One region of the Paenibacillus intestini genome, then DNA from elsewhere that is predicted to be linked to it. Evidence: riboswitches for the same ligand, from Rfam matches in the RefSeq annotation. Region 1 holds a riboswitch; the other holds the start of a gene.

Region 1 (9,382 bases):
AGAATACCGAAGTTGCCATAATAGGCTTTGACCCGACCGATCGATTGATCTCCTTCGTAATCCAGAGCGTACATGCCTTGATCATTTTGAACAACCATCGGTTTAGGTAAGAACGGGATCAGGCGGCTCTTCACACCGACAGGTCCGGCACCAGGTCCACCACCACCGTGAGGTGTGCTCATCGTTTTATGCAAATTCAGATGCACCACATCAAAGCCCATATCTCCCGGACGTGTAATGCCCATGATGGCATTGGAGTTAGCTCCGTCATAATACAATAATCCGCCAGCTTCGTGTACGATGGACGCAATCTCTTGAATATCCTTTTCAAACAAGCCGAGCGTATTCGGATTCGTCAGCATGAGTGCTGCGGTATCTGAACCGACTGCTGCACGGAGAGCATCAAGATCGACCAAACCGTCCGTACGCGACGGGATTGTCACCGTTTCGAATCCAGCTACGGTTGCGCTGGCCGGGTTCGTGCCATGAGATGAATCGGGTACGATAACCTTGGTACGCAGTTCACCACGGCTTTCGTGATAAGCTCGAATCATCATCAGTCCGGTCCATTCCCCGTGTGCTCCGGCAGCAGGTTGCAGGGTTACGGCATCCATACCGGTCAGACCTGCAAGATCATTTTGTAAAGTATGGAGCAGTTCGAGAGCACCTTGAAGACTGGATTCATGCTGATACGGATGGATCTTGGCAAAGCCGTTGTAACGTGCTACATCTTCGTTGATCTTTGGATTGTATTTCATTGTACATGAACCAAGTGGATAAAAGCCGTTATCTACCCCGAAGTTGCGGCGGGACAATGCCGTATAATGACGAATAACATCAACCTCGAATACTTCCGGCAACGCGGCCGCTTCCGAGCGCAGCATTTCCCGGGGAATCAACGTATCAGCATCCTGACGGGGAACATCACATTCCGGCAAGGAATAGGCCACACGTCCGGGACTGCTCAGTTCAAAAATTAGAGTTTGTTCGGGAGCAACGGATGGTGCGACTTGCGGACTGGTCGAATTTCCTAATGCTTGCGAGTCCATTCCAGTCTGCACATTGACTGACTGATGTAGGTTAGATGTTTCCGATGAAGCTCCCGCAATGGTTACTTTTGTGGTCGTTTCCTGAGTCACAGCGATCCCTCCAATACACATGCGAATTCATCGATCTCTTCTTTGCTGCGTCGTTCGGTGACCGCAATGAGCATATGTCCTGCCAGTTCCGAATATTCACGTCCGAGTTCATAACCGCCGATGAAGCCTGCATCCAGCAGTTTCAGCTGAAGAGCATCCACATCGGTTCCTTCAGGGAGCTGGACGACGAACTCGTTAAACGTAGGGGCAGTAAAAGTGAGTTTCACTCCGGGAATAGCTGTTAACGTATTTCGTGCATAGTGACTCTTCTGCAAATTCAGATCAGCAACATCAATCATGCCTTGTCTTCCCATAGTAGACATATAGACAGAAGCACTAAGCGCTAATAACGCCTGATTTGAGCAGATGTTAGATGTCGCTTTTTCGCGGCGAATGTGTTGCTCGCGGGCTTGCAGCGTCAGCACGAAGCCTCGTTTGCCGTTGCGATCGGTCGTCTGGCCGACGATTCGACCAGGAATCCGGCGCATGTGAGCCTGGGACACGGCGAAGTATCCGCAAGTGGGTCCGCCGAGCGAAGCGGCGATTCCGAGGGGCTGCGCATCGCCTACAACGATGTCGGCGCCCAGCTTGCCTGGGGCTTCCAGCAAACCGAGCGACAGCGGGTTGGCGCTCACCACGAGCAGCCCTTTGTGCGTGTGCACAAGGTCGGCAGCCTGTTTTATATTTTCCACGGCACCAAAGAAGTTCGGGCTCTGAATCATAACCGCTGCGGTATCTTCCGAAATGGCCGTTTGCAGGGCATCCCAATCGGTAACCCCATCTTTATAACCAATCTCTACAATCTCCAGACTCAGTCCATGTGCGTACGCCTGCAATACTTGACGGGCTTCAGGGTGAACGGTGCGAGATACAATAAGCTGTTTACGACGGGTAGCTGCGGCGGCAAGATTGCCAGCTTCTGCAAAAGCCGTTGCACCATCATACATACTCGCATTGGCTACCGCCATACCTGTCAACTCGCAAATATATGATTGAAATTCGAAGATAGCTTGTAATTCCCCCTGACTGATCTCAGGTTGATAAGGGGTGTAGGCTGTGTAAAACTCCGAACGGGAAATGACATGGTTGATGACAGAAGGGATGTGATGGTCATAGATGCCTGCGCCGAGGAAGCTGGCGTGTGTTTCAAAGTTGGCATTGGAGCCAGCTTGCTTTGACATATGGCGAGTTAAGGCATATTCATCCAGTTTGGAGGATACAGGCAACTCGCCTTGGTAACGAATTTCCTGCGGGATATCTTTGAACAAATCTTCAAGTGTATCCACGCCGATCGTGGCCAGCATAGCGCTCTGGTCTTGTTCTGTCATGGGGATGTAGCGGTGCTTGCTCATGCTTGCTCAGCTCCTTGGGTAGGTGTCTTTGACGTACGTGTCCGTTTATGAAAAGGGGCCTTGACGACCTCGGCTTTTAGCTTTTTGCCACGAATCTCAATCTCCAGTGGTGTACCCAGTGCAGTATATTTGCTGTCAATCAGGGCAAGCCCCAGATTACGTTTCAAGGTTGGCGATTGTGTACCGGTTGTCACTTCACCAATCTGAACGCCATCCGCATAGATCGGGTAATGGGGCCGCGGTATGCCACGCTCCAGCACTTCGATACCGATCAGCTTGCGGGCAGGGCCGTCATTTTTTTGTTGCAACAAAGCTTCGTGTCCGATAAAAGACCCGGCGTTCAGTTTCACAAACATGCCCAGCCCTGCCTCCAGTGGAGAGATGGTTGGTGATAATTCCTGCCCGTATAAAGGCAACTTCGCTTCGAATCGCAGTGTATCACGTGCACCAAGTCCTGCTGGAACGAGGCCTACATCAGCACCGGCTTCCATCAGTCCGTTCCATACAAGAGCTGCCTGATCAGCTGCAACATACAGTTCAAAGCCATCTTCTCCGGTGTAACCGGTTCGTGATAGCAGCAGCTTTACTCCGCATACCTCGGCATGCTGTACGAAGCGGAACGGTTCGATGGAGCTTGCATCTATCTCTGAACCTGTAACCTTCGAGAGAATATCGACCGTTAAAGGGCCTTGTAGCGCCAGCAACGCCGTTTGCTCGGAATCATTGGTCATGTTCACCCCAGGTATAATGTGCTCCTGCAACCATGCCCAATCCTTGTCGATATTGGAGGCATTGACGACCAGCATGTAGTGTTGCTCCGCGATTTTATAGATAAGCAGATCATCCACTACACCGCCATCGGGATAACACATCAGTGTGTATTGTGCCTGACCTGGTACAAATGCGGTCACGTCGTTGGTTGTCATGTTTTGCAAAAAGGCTTCTGCCTGTTCACCAGTTACGGTGAATTCGCCCATATGGGATACATCAAACAGCCCGGCGCGCTCGCGCACGGCTTCATGCTCTTTTTGAATACCGCTAAACTGCACTGGGAGCTCCCAGCCGCCAAAATCAATGCAACGTACACCTTCATATTGCGCGTATAGGGGGAAGAGTGGTGTTCTTAATAAATCAGACATCCAATCACCTCGTCATGGGCCGTAGTAGGCCAAGTATGAAAACACGTTCTGTGAGCCAGATCATTAATGCTTAAGTAATTTTAGTAATCGAGAGTTAACAGCCGTCTGTTTTACATTTTTTCATTGGTTATGTTCAGTACGATTCTAGAACCTGCAATTCATTTTTTGGGAAAAAGGAAAAGGACAGGCCAAAGAACCGGCATGCCAAGTAGCACGCTGTATTCTTAGGCTCTGTCCCTTGTACCTGAGAGTTACCCCGCCGTTTATTCAGACAGGTTTCCCCTTGGGTGATCATAACGTCCGTATAGGACGATTAGATGCTCTCCAGAGTTGCGTCCTGTAAAAGTCCTTTTGCCTGAGAGATTCACCCCCGCTTGTCGGTGGTTTACTCCTTCGGCGCCGCCTCATGCACATCCCCAAACCGGGTGTACGGGCAATCTCTCCCTTTACATTCATCCGCGGTTCATACGTAGTCCAATTTACTTCAGTTGCTCTTCTCATTAAAACGTGAATCCACTCCTGATGTCAAGAACGATATCATTGAAATTGTGTAAAATACGAATATTTAATGTTTATACTATATTAATGTTCGGTTATTTTAAAAGAGTGCGCTTACTATTCTAGTATTCACCATTATATGCAGAAAGAGTAGTGTGAGGTTACACACGAAGAGGTATCCAAATTTAAATAAATTGTGAGCTAACTTGACATTTGAATCTGAAATATCATACGCTATTGTCTGGGAAAAAGGTTAAGGTCAAAGAACGCATGCACTCATTAATGAAAAGCGAGGCGGATATCAATGAGCGAATTGAGAAATGATTTCCTGTACAGTAAAGAGCACGAATGGGTGCAAACCGTAGGGGAGGATACCGTACGTATTGGCATTACCGAGTTCGCGCAGCATCAGCTGGGTGACATTGTGTTTGTAGAATTGCCTGATCTTGAAGCCGGTGTAAAAGCAGAAGACAGCATCGGTACGATTGAATCCGTCAAAACGGTATCTGATCTGTTCTCACCTGTCAGCGGCACCATTGTTGCAGTGAATGAAGCTTTGCAGGATTCGCCAGAACTGGTCAATAGTTCTCCTTACGAAGAAGGCTGGATGATCGAAATCCGTGTCGATGGAGATGTAACTGCTGCATTATCCACATTGCTGAATGCGGATGCATATCTTAAACATACCGAGTAGTGGAATAGACTGAATCGTCGAGTTGATTTGTACTTATTGACATATATATGATCTTACTTGAATATAAAAATCTTGCTATTTAAACCTGCGTGAGCTATGAGCTCATGCAGGTTTTTTTTTGCTGTTTTTTTCTGCATATTGTAGGAATTTAAGTAGGAGTAACTTAAAATCATGAATAAAAAAAATGCAAACGGACCAAGCTATTTTATTGCTTTGTATGTTGTATATGAATAAAGTCATAGGCGAGAAAAGCCTTGGGTATCAAAGGGTTGAGCATATATTCCTAATTAAAAGCGACTACATAATCCAATGTTGTCATCATTGTTCATGACGAAAGTACGCTTTCATTTGATTGAACAGGAAGGTTTTCTCGCTTAGGATTACAGCAGGGGATCAATGATACCCCTTTCATACGAAATAATGACTTGATTCAAGGAGGATAAACCAATGAGTAATTTGGATCAAACATCCAATTCCAAAGGTGGGTTACGTGTTGGTGTGCAACGCTTCGGACGATTTCTGAGCGGTATGGTCATGCCCAATATGGGAGCATTTATTGCTTGGGGATTAATTACAGCGATGTTTATTAAAACAGGATGGTTTCCGAATGCGACAATAGAGCAGCTTGTAGGGCCGATGATTACTTATTTGCTGCCGCTACTGATTGGTTATACCGGGGGTACGATGGTGCATGGCACGCGTGGTGGTGTCGTCGGGGCGATTATGACCATCGGTGTCATTGTCGGAACGGATATTCCAATGTTCCTCGGGGCCATGATTGCGGGGCCTTTCGGTGCATGGGTGATCAAGAAGTTTGATAAATCCATTGAGGGCAAGATCAGAGCCGGTTTTGAGATGCTGGTCAACAATTTCTCGGCAGGAATCATCGGTGGTATTTTGGCCATCTTTGCTTTGCTCGGTATCGGGCCAGCAGTTGAGGCCGTTAGCAAAGTTTTGTCTGCAGGCGTGCAGGGTTTGATGAATCTGGGCTTATTGCCACTCGTCAATCTGATTATTGAACCGGGTAAAGTATTGTTTCTGAACAATGCCATTAACCACGGGATCTTAACGCCAATTGCAACAGATCAGGCAAGAGAATTAGGTAAATCCGTTCTTTACATGCTTGAGTCTAACCCGGGACCGGGACTAGGTATTTTGCTCGCTTACTGTTTCTTCGGTCGTGGAATGGCGAGATCTTCTGCACCTGGTGCGGTTGTCATTCATTTCTTCGGCGGGATTCATGAGATTTACTTCCCGTACATCCTGATGAGACCTATTTTGATTCTGGCAGCCATCGCCGGCGGTGTTGCGGGTACGTTAACGTTCATGCTAACTGGCGCGGGATTGGTTTCGGCACCATCACCAGGCAGTATCATTGCCTATTTCCTGTTGACGCCAAAAGGTGGATATATCCCAATGCTTGCCGGGGTTATCGTGGCAGCGGTGGTTTCCTTCCTGATTGCCTCTCTGTTACTCAAAACGGGTAAACAGAAGGAAGAGGATCTGGAAGAAGCCTCCAGTCGAATGAAAGATATGAAGAGCCAAGGCAATACAGCAAACGCAACCATCACAGCGGATAACCATGAAGCGAACAGAGCAGCGGATATCGCAACTTCCGTTGCATCCAAGGCAAAAGCAGATGTGAAAAAGATTGTTTTCTCCTGCGATGCAGGTATGGGGTCGAGTGCAATGGGTGCTTCGATTCTGCGCAAAAAAATGAAAACCGAAGGAATTGACGTTGCTGTAACTAACACAGCGATCAGTGAAATTCCGCAAGACGCAGACGTTGTTATTACGCAAAAAACACTAACGGATCGTGCACGTTCGGTAGCACCTAATGCAGAGCATATATCCATTGACAACTTCCTAAAAAGCCCGGAATACGATGCGCTTGTTGAACGTTTGAAGTAAAAGGGAGCAGACTGCGAACCAGCTTCAAACAAGGGCAGCCGTTTTCCCAGAGCCGGAGGCTGAGATATGAGTATTACCAAAAGACAACGTGAAATCGTGGAATTCCTGTTGGAACATCCCCATGAAGTCACGGCGGGTGAAATTGCCGTTGAAGTAAAAGTGAGTACACGTACCGTGCATCGTGAGCTGCTGATGATTGAACAGTGGCTTGAACCACTCGGTATGCGCCTCGAAAAAAAGTCGGGAACCGGAATACGCATTGATTCCGGTTCAGATGACCTCAGTGCATTACGCCAGAAACTGGAGGGTAATGAATATGTAGAGTTTACGCCGGAAGAGCGTAAGCTCTTCATGCTTTGCATCCTGCTGGATGAAGCTGAGCCGGTCAAACTGCTTGCTCTCGCTTCGGATCTGAAAGTGACTGTTTCGACGGTCACCACCGATCTGGATGATCTGGAGTCACGCATTCGGCAGGCGGGTCTGAAGCTTGTTCGAAGGCGAGGCTATGGTGTCAAAATCACCGGAAGTGAAGCGATTCATCGCAGAGCCATTGCAGCGCTTGCTTTGGAAGTACTGGATGAGTCGGATCTCTTTGGTAGACAGCCTGAGCAAGGAGGCTCCATCGTTAATCAAAAGTTGCTCAGTATGATTGGTCACAGCGATGTACTTACCATTGAAAATGCACTATGGCAACCGGATATCGAATGGCTTGAAAAGATACCTGAGCGGCAATACATGAAATTGCTCATTCAGTTATCGGCTGCTGTGGTTCGGATACGTAAAGGGTTTAATATAGAACGTTCTTCGTCGGGTGCTAAGACGGCTGAAGGCGCTGAAACCGTGGCGGAGCAGAACGAGCAGAGAGTGGCAGCTTTCATGGCTTCGCGACTCTGCAGTGTTCTATCCTCACAGCTTGAAGTCAGCTTTTCTGGTGAGGAGCAAGCCTATTTTCACCAATTGCTTACGGAGACAGAACAGCAGATTCATTCTTCACGACTGCTCCCGATCGATGATCTGATTCTGATGGACAGGGTGCATTCGCTTACGGACCAGATGCAACAAAGAACAGGTTATGCGTTTCATGAAGACCGCTTGCTACGTGAAGGTTTAATTGCACATATGGTACCGGTAATGGAGCGACTTGAAGGGCATCAGATGATACGTAACCCACTGCTACAGCAGATTCGTAAGGATTATGACACCCTTTTCGAACAAGTTAAAAGGTCTGTGTTACATGCATGGCCGGGAGCAGAAGTGCCGGATGAGGAGATCGGTTTTCTAGTCATGCACTTTGGTGCATCCATTGAACGGTTGCGAGCGTTGAAGCAGGAAATTCGGGCCATCGTTGTATGCAACAGTGGCATTGGCTCCTCGCGCATGTTATCCAGCCGGTTGTCGAAGGAATTTCCGGAGATCCAGATTATAGACAGTGTCTCTTGGTACGAAGCCGCACGAATGCCTACCGATGAGTATGATCTGGTGTTGTCTACAGTCGATTTACCGATGGAGGAAGATCAGTATTACAAGGTCAGTCCGCTATTGACAGCCGAAGAAAGCGAGAGCTTGCGACATTTTATCAAAACTACAACGTTACAGCGGCAACATCGCAAATCCCGCGACATGGGCAAGGAGACACCCACTCGTAGGATCTCCGATGCGGACGGAATGGAAGCAACGCTGCTTGAAATTGTACGCATTATCGGTAAGTTTCAGGTACATGCAATGGATAATGCGCATCTTGATTTTGCTCAAAGTGTGCTTGGGATGTGTAAGGTTGCACATCGCTCAGGCATATTGAAAGACCCGGGCGAGGTCGCCAAGTTGCTTGAGGTTCGCGAGTCGATGGGAAGTCAGAAGATTCCCGGGACGCAGCTGGCCCTTTTCCATACACGGAGTGAGAGTATCTACAAGCCGTCCATCAGTCTTTTTCAACTAGAGGAACCTCTGCTTCGAACAGCGGAGGACCCGGAAGGTGTCAGTCATGTATTACTGATGCTGGGGCCAAAGGAGTTGTCCAAAGAAAGTTTGGAGGTGCTCAGCGAGATTAGTGCACTGCTTCTGCAAGAAGAGATGATTACACTGCTGGGCAAAGGAAACAGGGATGAAATCATCCATTACCTTTCCCGTGAACTGGTTGGGTTCTATCGCAGTAAAAATGAAATTGGAGGTATTTAACATGAGTATGTTAACAAAAGACAAAGTCATCATGAACGCGACGGCTCAAGATAAATATGAAGCGATTCGTATGGCAGGACAGATTTTGAAGGATGCAGGTCATATCACTGCAGATTACATTGACAAAATGATTGAGCGTGAAGAGATTGTATCCACTTATGTCGGCAATGGACTGGCTATTCCGCATGGTACAAAAGAATCCAAAACGTTCATTCTCTCGACCGGTATCTCGGTAATTCAGTTTCCGCAGGGGGTTGATTTTGGAGAAGAAAAAGCTTATATGGTCATTGGCATCGCTGCACAAGGCGGCGAACATATGGAAATTCTGACGAGCATTGCAGTAATCTGTGCCGAAGAAGAGAATATGGAAGCACTGCGTTATGCGAAAACTGCTGAGGAAGTAATCACCATTCTAGAAAGTGAAATGGAGCTATGAAGGCCCTCCACTTTGGCGCAGGTAACATCGGACGCGGA
Region 2 (9,382 bases), on a different contig from region 1:
CGGCCGGGTTGTGTACCGCCGTATGACAGCTTCGAAATAAGGAGGAAATCCACATGGCCATACCTTTTGGTACGGAACAGTTAAGCATATATTATGGACATTTTCAGGCCGTGAAGCAGATCAGCCTGACTTTCCCCGAAGCGAGTGTAACGGCCCTGATCGGGCCGTCCGGTTGCGGGAAATCCACATTCCTTCGTTCGTTAAATCGGATGAATGATGAGATTGCCGGGTCCCGCACGGAAGGACATATCTGGATGGACGGCAATGACCTTAACGAACCGGGGACGGATGTAATCAAGCTTCGTCAGAAAATCGGCATGGTGTGGCAGAAGCCAAACCCTTTTCACAAGTCTATTTACAACAATATCGCATTTGGCCCCCGCTACCGCGGTACAAAAAGTAAGAAGGCACTGGATGAAATCGTGGAAAAAAGCTTGCGCCGTGCTGCTCTCTGGGATGAAGTGAAAGACAGGCTACATGAGTCAGCCTTGGCACTTTCAGGTGGACAGCAACAGCGTCTCTGTATCGCGCGCGCACTGTCTGTAGACCCGCAGATCCTATTACTTGACGAGCCTGCATCTGCGCTTGACCCTGTATCTACGGGTAAAGTGGAGGAATTGATCTCGGAGTTGAAGCAGGAGCTACGCATCGTTATTGTTACCCATAACATGCAGCAGGCGGCTCGCATCTCGGATTATACCGCTTATTTTTATCTGGGCAGTATGGTTGAGCACGGGGAGACGGAGCACATTTTTACTAACCCGGACAACCGCTTGACTCAGGAATATATTATGGGGCGTTTTGGTTAATTGAAAACAAAAACAAGGCTTCTGGATTAGTCTATCCGGGAGCCTTGTTTTGCTCTATCTAAATGTTTGCCGGATAGGATGCACCATGCTAGGATAAATAAATATCGAGAAATCATTACATGAGTTAAGCGGCAACTTATTTGAAATTTCATTATGAGACGGAGCGTCCTGAAGTTCAGGGTGCTCTTTTTGTTGTAGAGTGCGGTTTAGAGATCTGGGATATAGACGATTTGTAATTCTAAAGAAACTATAAACTTTGCAGCATCACGAGTATTTTTCGCTACACTTTAATCCAGGGAGGATGAAAGCGCAATGACAGACAAGAATAACATACTGTTAGTAGAGGACGATCCAGAAATTGCCCGGATCTTAATGGACCATCTTCGTCGTGAAGGGTATGCAGTGACCTGGGCATCAAGTGGACTGGAGAGCTGGGAAGATTTCAAGAACGGATTATATCATCTTGTACTACTTGATCTAATGTTGCCGGAGATGGACGGATTTACAGTATGCAAACATGTCAGGTTGATCAGCGATGTTCCGGTATTGATCATGAGTGCCCGGACCCAGGAAGAAAGCAAACTAGAAGGACTTGGCTTAGGCGCAGATGATTATATCACCAAACCTTTTAGTTTGGCGGAGCTTACGGCTCGAATTAAAGCCCACCTGAACAGATATCGTAGATATCAAGGTGGTCAGTCCAATGCATCGCTTCAGCAATACAACGATGGGTTAACGATTCACCCACTGAATCAGCAGGTGAGACTGAATGGTATAGAGGTGCAGTGCACAGCTAAAGAAGGAGCATTGCTAATGCTGCTGACTTCGCACCCCAACCGAGCCTTTACGAAAACAGAGATTTACGAACATGTGTGGGGTCAATCGGCAGAAGGAAGCTCCGCCGCTACAGTTACTGTGCACGTGAAAAGTTTGCGGGCCAAGCTGGGAGATGAGCCGCACCAGCCGCGCTGGATTCAAACCATATGGGGCAGTGGATACCGCTTTATTGGAGAACGGGTTAAATGAAACTGAAATATTGGCTGATGATTGCGTTCCTGATCGTGATGTTTTTGCCTGTGGCGGCAGGGTGGGCTTTATTTTCCTTATATAGCTATTATGAAAATCACCGTGCAGTAGCGGAGTATGTTGAAATGACAGGACGCATTGCACCGATAGAAAAGGTCTTAAATGATCCAACGCTGTATCAGCTGAATTCGCCTGAGCGTGATCAAACCCTCCCTGCGCTTGCCAGCGAACAGCTAAGTTTCAATCTTTATCTACCTTCTGGGATTCGGGTGTACACATCTGGCGGGGATATTACCTGGTCAACAGGTGGATATACGGTAAGAAGCTCTGAATTATATCGAAATCTGTATCATCTTCAGATTCGACACCGCACATTTTCATTGAAAAAACCAGTTTGGGATCAAGGGGAGCTGGTAGGGATTTATGAAATAACGATGTTGCGTGAGGATCGGCTTGAAGGAATATCGCTTCGAACGACATGGGTTATCGGTGGATCAGTGGTATTTTTTGTTCTCTTGTACGGAACAGTGTTGTGGTTGTTATCCCGCAAGCTTTTCTTCCCTATGAAAGTTTTGATAAACAGGATGCATGGATTTGCCCATGGAGAAGAACCAGATGAGATCCGGGTCAACGGTCACAGTGATGAGATGGGTATGTTGTTAAAGCAGTTTGATGCGATGCAACAAACCATCAGGCAGACCCAGAAGGAAGTGGAGAGGCAACAAAAAGAAAAAGAGATGATTGTAGCTTCTCTGTCACACGACCTAAAGACACCTCTCATGTCCATCAGTGCTTATGCGGAAGCACTTAGTATGGAGAGAGATTCTAGACAATTAGAGAGACAAGAGTATAGAGATGTCATCGCTAGAAATGTGGAGCGTATGAAACAGATGATCGGTGAGCTGGAGATGTACACAGCATTGGGTTCCAGAGATTCAGAGCTTGCTATGGTTGAGGTAGAAGGGGAAGAGTTTTTTGAGATGCTGCTTGGCAGTTACGGAGGTCTTGCGGAACGTGATGAGTATGACATGAAGATGTCTGTTCGGACCAATCATTGCTATCGAATTCATCCTGAATCCCTGATGCGTCTGACCGATAATCTAGTGCATAACGCGCTTCGCTACACTCCTCCCCAAGGTAGAATCGGGCTCGCTGTAATGGATTCAGCATCAGAACTGGCGGAATGGATCGATCCATCACTGGGGGCAGAACTGGATGCGTACAGAAATGGTGCGACATTGCTTATCGTTCAAAATGAAGGCCCTCCTATTCCGGCAGAACAGCTGGAGCGGATTTTTGAGCCGTACGTTCAATATCACAAAGAGCAACTAGGCGGTTATGCAGGAGGCTCTGGATTAGGATTAAGCATATCAAAGAGAATCGCATTAAAGCATGGAGGAGATATACGCATGTGGTCCTCTGAACGATATGGGACTGTAGCTGTTTGTCGATTGCCGGAACGAAGGAACCCGGATGAAACACAGGATATAACTTAAGGAAAGGTGAGAATGATGATAAAAATGGGATGGAAGCTGATGGGAGCGGCCTTGATTGCAGGTTCATTGTTTGCTGGATGCGCAGAGAAAGATATGCTTGGGATGTCAGGAGCGGATATGATTGAGAAAGTAATTGCATCCGAGTCTGGGCCAGGGTCATACTATGCCGAAGGTACGATGAAGATGTGGACAGATAGTGAGATTACGAGCACGATACACGTGAAGGAATGGGTCGACGGAAAAACAGGGAAAAAGCGGATCGAGACCGATGAAAACGGAAACGTGAGTTATGCGGTTCATAACGGTTCAGAGATTCTGCTCTATGAAGAAGAGGCGAAGACCGCTATTGCGATGGATTCATCAGCGCTCCAGCAGGAACCCAACCAAACCCAGAAGCAGATGCTGGTGGATCAACTGGAACGTATGCGTGATAACCATAATGTGAAGATGCTGGGTCAGGAAAAGCTTCAGGACCAGGAGGTCATTCATATTGAACTAACTCCGAAGGATAAGGATTCACTCTCCATGTCTTCGGAGTATTGGATAAACCCGAAAGAATGGATGGTTGTGAAAGCCACGAGTACGTATGGGGATACCAAGTCAGAGTTTCTATATGACCAGATCAATTACAATCCTGAGTTCACAGACCAGACGTTCACGCTGGATATTCCTGCAGATGTTGAAGTGAAAAAAATGAATGACGTGATGAATAACCGAGAAATCACACGAGAAGAGGCAGTGCAGGCCGTTGGTCAGCCCTTCCTACAGTATATCGGAGCGGATATGAAATTATCGAGAATTGAGCTCATTTCATCTATGGGTGAACAAGGCCGGGATGAAGTGACACTGTATTATGTGAAGGATAACAAACCAGAGATCAGCATGACCGTATTTAAAGCACCAGGGGAAAACGGTAATGAAAAACTGCTTCCAGAGGAAAAGAAAGTTAACATTCGTGATACAGAAGGTTCATATATGTCTATCATTCGGAACTTGTCGTGGAGCGAGGATGGTCTTCGTTATTCGGTCATGGGCGAAAATGATTTTTGGACAGAAGAACAACTACAGATGTGGGTAGATGAGTTGCAAATAACGAAGCAAGCGAAATAATATTGCGGATAGAGAAAAATGAACAAGCTTTGAACCATATGAACGAAAGGAGCATATCGTATATAGAAATGATGTGCTTCGAGATTACGTCACTTTTATTGACATATAGCGTATGGCATATTACGCTGTATATGATTGAATGCATGGCAGAATGGTGAACTTTCATTAAGGAAATAACAGAATATAGCGAATGATAACGAGCGGGAGAGACCTAGCAGGATGATGCAATACAGTACAAGTAGGCATGATTAATGCAATTTAAGATGTAGAACTGTACTGTACAGATGGCTTGGGCACCGAAGGAGCAAGCAGTTATGCACCCGGCATAACCGTTAATCTCTCAGGTAAATGTACCGTCGTTGGACGCAACTCTGGAGAGTGCGCGGAAGAAGCGCCACCCAAGGGGTATATGATTGTCAGATTGCTGAACAGATGAGTGCTTGCGTGTACTCGGCCTTGTTCTTCCTGGCTTAAAATCATGAAACTCTCAGGTATCAAGGACAGAGAGAGGGCTAACGGCCTTCTTCTGTCCTTTTTTGATGTCATCAATCAGTAAATCAGGAACATTGTGGTGGGTCTTGTCCAGATATCGATGACAAAACCAATTGGAGGGTTAACAGGTGCGATTTAAAGATGTTTTTTCAATTATTGGCCCGTCGATGACGGGACCATCCAGTTCACATACAGCCGGTGCTGCAAGATTGGGACGAATTGCGCGTCAGTGGCTGGGATGTACACCGGAACGTGCAAGGCTTACGTTATATGGCTCATTTGCGGATACCTATCAGGGACATGGAACAGATCTGGCACTAATCGGTGGTTTGCTGGGTTACGTTACAGATGATCCGCGTATACCGGATGCAGAGCAATATGCAGATGAAGCAGGCATGGAGGTTGAATTTTACACCAGCGGTCTACCGGCTCCTCATCCGAACACGGTCAAGATTGAATTGTGGCACGGCGAACGGGCATGCTCTTTAATAGGTGCTTCCATCGGTGGCGGCAGTGTATCTGTGCATGCATTAAATGATTTTCGCGTACAGATCAGTGGAGAGTTTCCGACACTTGTTTTGCGTCATGCCGATAAAGCGGGAGTTCTGGCATCCGTGACCTCAACCATTAGCTCGTCCGGAGTGAATATCGGCTATATGCAAGTGGATCGAAAGGCTCGTGATGGTGAGGCACTTACAGCAATGGAGATGGATGCACCGCCGAGTGAAGACGCGTTGAACAAACTGCGTTCATTGGATCATATGCTGGATATTCGTGTGATTGATCTGAAGAGAGGGGGTGATCCGGATGCGGTTTAAACATCTACATGAATTAAACACCATCTGCACTGCGGAGTCCAAAACAATTGCACAGTTGATGATTGAAGAGCAGGTGCAGGAGACTAACACACCCGAAACAGACGTCGTAAAGCAGATGTCGGAGTACTACCAAGTGATGAAAGAAGCGGTTCGTAAAGGACTTACAGAAGATACAACCTCACGTAGCGGACTGACGGGTGGGGACGGGAAAAAGATGGCCGAATATATTCGCCAAGGCGAAACATGCTCTGGTGATGCTTCTGCCCTTGCCATGGCCTATGCGCTTTGCGTATCGGAAGTGAATGCCTCCATGGGACGGATCGTGGCTACGCCAACAGCGGGCTCTTGTGGCATCATTCCTGGCGTATTTATAAGCTCGCAGGAACGTTTTGGCTGGACGGATGAACATCTGGTGAATGGATTGTTCTGCGCCGGTGCTATTGGATACGTGATCGCCAACAATTCATTTATTTCAGGGGCCGAGGGCGGTTGTCAGGCAGAAGTAGGTTCAGCGATTGGCATGGCTGCCGGTGCGATGGTGGAGCTTCGTGGAGGGACGCCAGAGCAGGTAGTGCATGCTGTAGGATTGGCTTTGAAAAATACACTGGGCCTCATCTGCGATCCGGTTGCTGGCCTTGTAGAGATTCCATGCATCGTGCGCAACGGACTCGGTGCCGTTACTGCACTGGCTGCCGCAGATATGGCACTCGCTGGTGTACGCAGTGCCATTCCGTCTGACGAAGTCATTGACGTGATGTTGGAGGTAGGCAGTGCGATGCCAAGCCGTCACCGCGAGACAGCGCAAGGTGGGCTCGCTCAGACACCTACAGGCCGCAAGATGATGGAGAAGCTGGCGAAACCAAAGGCCAAGCGGTTGCCGGATGAGTCATCCGAAACATCAACAACAGGCTCAGAGGCAGAATAGCAAGTGGATCATATACAGGAACAGGGTCAGATAGCTTAGGAGTACAAAACCAGGTTCCGATTTAGCAAGTAGCAAGTAGTAATTAGAGCATGTTAGTCGTTATTACTTCATAACAAACAAGCGTCCGCGAACCTGGTTTTCTCAGGTTATGCGAGACGCTTGTTTGTCCAGTTTGCCTAAACCGCCAAGATAGCAGTCAACCAATCAGAATTGGAGAAGGCAGTCATTTATTGTTGTTTCAAAAAGGCATCTACTTTACTTCTGTGCGCATCACGGCATATCCGTAAGCAGGCAGTTCAATGGCAAGCACACCGTCTTCCAGAGCGGTGCGATGGTTACCCTCAAACAGCTCCGTCCAAGGTTGCTCACCTGCATCCAGTTCAACGATGGCGGTTTCCTCAGAACGGTTGAACAGAATGAGGATGCGTTCCTCGTCACTTTGCCGCTCCATCACAAGCTGGCTACCGCCTTCCTGAGCTTGCAGGAAACGAATGGTTCCTGCTGCACGCAGTGCAGGATGAGCATGACGCAGAGCAATCAGCTTTTGATAAAAGTGAAGTAGCTCCCGATCCTGCTTCGCTTCGTCCCACTCCATGCATTTGCGGCAACCTGGATCATGTTCTCCGTCGAGCCCGATCTCGTCACCATAATAGATACATGGGGCTCCCATATAACTGAACTGGAACAAGGCAGCCAGCTTCATCTTGCGTTGATCGCCCTCGCACAAGGTAAGCAGGCGCGGAGTATCATGACTGTCGAGTAAGTTGAATGCCACCTCGCTCGCTTGAAGTGGGTAGCGAGATAGCTGCCTGCCAAGGGCACTCGCGAATTGTTCAGCGTGCATCTTATCTTCCACAAAGAAATGATTTACGGCGGCGGTGAACGGATAGTTCATGGCAGCATCGAACTGGTCCCCTTGTAGCCAGGAAGAAGATTCGTTCCATATCTCACCCAGAATGTAGGCATCCGGGTTGGCTTCCTTAACAACCCGCCTGAAATCTCTCCAGAAAGCATCGTCCACTTCATCAGCTACATCAAGACGCCAGCCGTCCGTGCCAACTTCCTTGATCCAATATTCCGCTACTTCGAGCAAGTAGGCCTTCACATCGGGATTCTCTGTATTCAGCTTGGGCATGTGAGCCTCAAAGCCAAATGTCTCATAGGTTGGAATGCCATCCTTTACGTCGAGCGGGAATTCATGTACGTGAAACCAGTCCTTGTATTTGGACTTGGCACCAAGCTTTTGTACATCGACAAAAGGAGCAAATGTTTTGCCTGAATGATTAAACACGGCATCCAGCAGCACACGAATACCGCGTTCATGACATAGCTTAACCAGATGCTTCACTGTGTCAGCATCACCGAAATGGCGGTCGACGCGCAGATAGTCTTCGGTATCATATTTATGATTGGTTGTAGCTTCGAAAATCGGAGTGAAATAAATCGCATTAATACCCAGTTCACTGAGGTAATCAAGGTGGTCGATTACGCCCTGCAGGTCACCGCCAAAGAAATTAAAGGGTGTAGGTTCACCGCCCCAAGGTTCAACCTCTTTGGGATTGATATCCGGGTTGCCATTGGCAAAGCGCTCGGGAAAAATCTGATAAAACACAGCATCTTTCACCCATGCTGGGGGTGTAAACACAGCTCCGGCATGAAGATATGGGAACTGAAACATGCGGCCTGGGTCATCGGGCTCCTCCTCTTGGAAATCCGTCTCGGTCATCCAGATGTGTTCATCTCCACTTTTGAGCAAAAAAGCATACTTCAATCGATGATACGGAGGTCTCACTTCCCCCTCGTAGTAGTCAAACATAGAGTCTGACGTCAATTTGGTCAGAGGAACCATATCTTTTGTTTCCTCCCACGCGTATTTATCTCCAGTCAGGGCATACACCTCGGTGAGATCATTCTTTTTGGCACGCAGACGTAGACGAATCGTATCCTGATCATAGGCATAGGCCCAGTTTCGTTTTGGTTGGTGAAAGATGGCTTCAAGCAGCATATGTAATTCCTCCTGTCAGATATGAATGAAGTAAGCAGAGACCAATTCATTTAAATTCGATTAAATATGCTAGTAGTACAGTAATACAGGTGATATGTAGACATTATTGCTGAAAGATATAGCTTCATATTACGTGACTGCAGATTGCGTTATAATGAGGGTATGAAAAGATAGGGCAGGCTCTAAACGAGCGACATGGAATGTACTGAGGCCTAGGCAACGGACATTGTAGCTTGTGCAACCAGGCTTGCATTTAAACTCGCGGGGAGGTTCGCCCCATTCAAAATTTAAAGCCAAAAGTCATAAAGATAAGCATTGCCGCCCAGATATATCATTAACCCAAAGGGAACGGAAAGGAAACGAGTACATAGATGAAAAACAAACTGTTATACATTGAGGATGATACGGAAATTGCAACATGGGTGAGAGAAGATCTGGAGGAGCGTGGATATGAGGTCGTCTGGCTTGGGAGCGGTGAAGGGGCCACCGAGGCTGTGGCAGACTGCTCCCTAGTCATTCTGGATGTCATGCTGCCAGGGCTCGACGGATTCACGGTAGGTCAGCGATTAAAAAAAGAATATCCTGCTGTGCCCATCGTTATGCTCTCGGCCAGAACATCCATTGATGACAAGTTGCATGGACTTGATTTTGCCGATGATTATGTGACCAAACCTTTTCATCCGGACGAGCTTGCAGCGCGG

The links. A riboswitch is a leader RNA that binds a small molecule or an ion and turns the genes downstream of it on or off. The one in region 1 is predicted to bind glycine.
Region 2: linked by a shared signal. The riboswitch ahead of sdaAB (L-serine ammonia-lyase, iron-sulfur-dependent subunit beta) and the one ahead of gcvT (glycine cleavage system aminomethyltransferase GcvT) in region 1 are both predicted to bind glycine.

Annotation. Positions count from the first base shown of each region.
Region 1 covers NZ_JAURUN010000011.1:81,644-91,025, reverse strand. Annotated here, with positions in the region: gene gcvPB (aminomethyl-transferring glycine dehydrogenase subunit GcvPB) at 1-1,049, opposite strand, end outside; gene gcvPA (aminomethyl-transferring glycine dehydrogenase subunit GcvPA) at 1,136-2,491, opposite strand; gene gcvT (glycine cleavage system aminomethyltransferase GcvT) at 2,488-3,630, opposite strand; glycine riboswitch at 3,860-3,960, opposite strand; glycine riboswitch at 3,964-4,086, opposite strand; gene gcvH (glycine cleavage system protein GcvH) at 4,433-4,822, shown strand; gene J2T16_RS23680 (PTS mannitol transporter subunit IIBC) at 5,270-6,733, shown strand; gene J2T16_RS23675 (BglG family transcription antiterminator) at 6,800-8,908, shown strand; gene J2T16_RS23670 (PTS mannitol transporter subunit IIA) at 8,910-9,344, shown strand; gene J2T16_RS23665 (mannitol-1-phosphate 5-dehydrogenase) at 9,341-9,382, shown strand, end outside.
Region 2 covers NZ_JAURUN010000007.1:152,893-162,274, forward strand. Annotated here, with positions in the region: gene pstA (phosphate ABC transporter permease PstA) at 1-40, shown strand, start outside; gene pstB (phosphate ABC transporter ATP-binding protein PstB) at 54-809, shown strand; gene J2T16_RS18970 (response regulator transcription factor) at 1,122-1,835, shown strand; gene J2T16_RS18975 (HAMP domain-containing sensor histidine kinase) at 1,832-3,331, shown strand; gene J2T16_RS18980 (LolA family protein) at 3,344-4,441, shown strand; glycine riboswitch at 4,633-4,806, shown strand; glycine riboswitch at 4,811-4,947, shown strand; gene sdaAB (L-serine ammonia-lyase, iron-sulfur-dependent subunit beta) at 5,062-5,751, shown strand; gene sdaAA (L-serine ammonia-lyase, iron-sulfur-dependent, subunit alpha) at 5,741-6,676, shown strand; gene J2T16_RS18995 (alpha-glycosidase) at 6,927-8,681, opposite strand; gene J2T16_RS19000 (response regulator transcription factor) at 9,053-9,382, shown strand, end outside.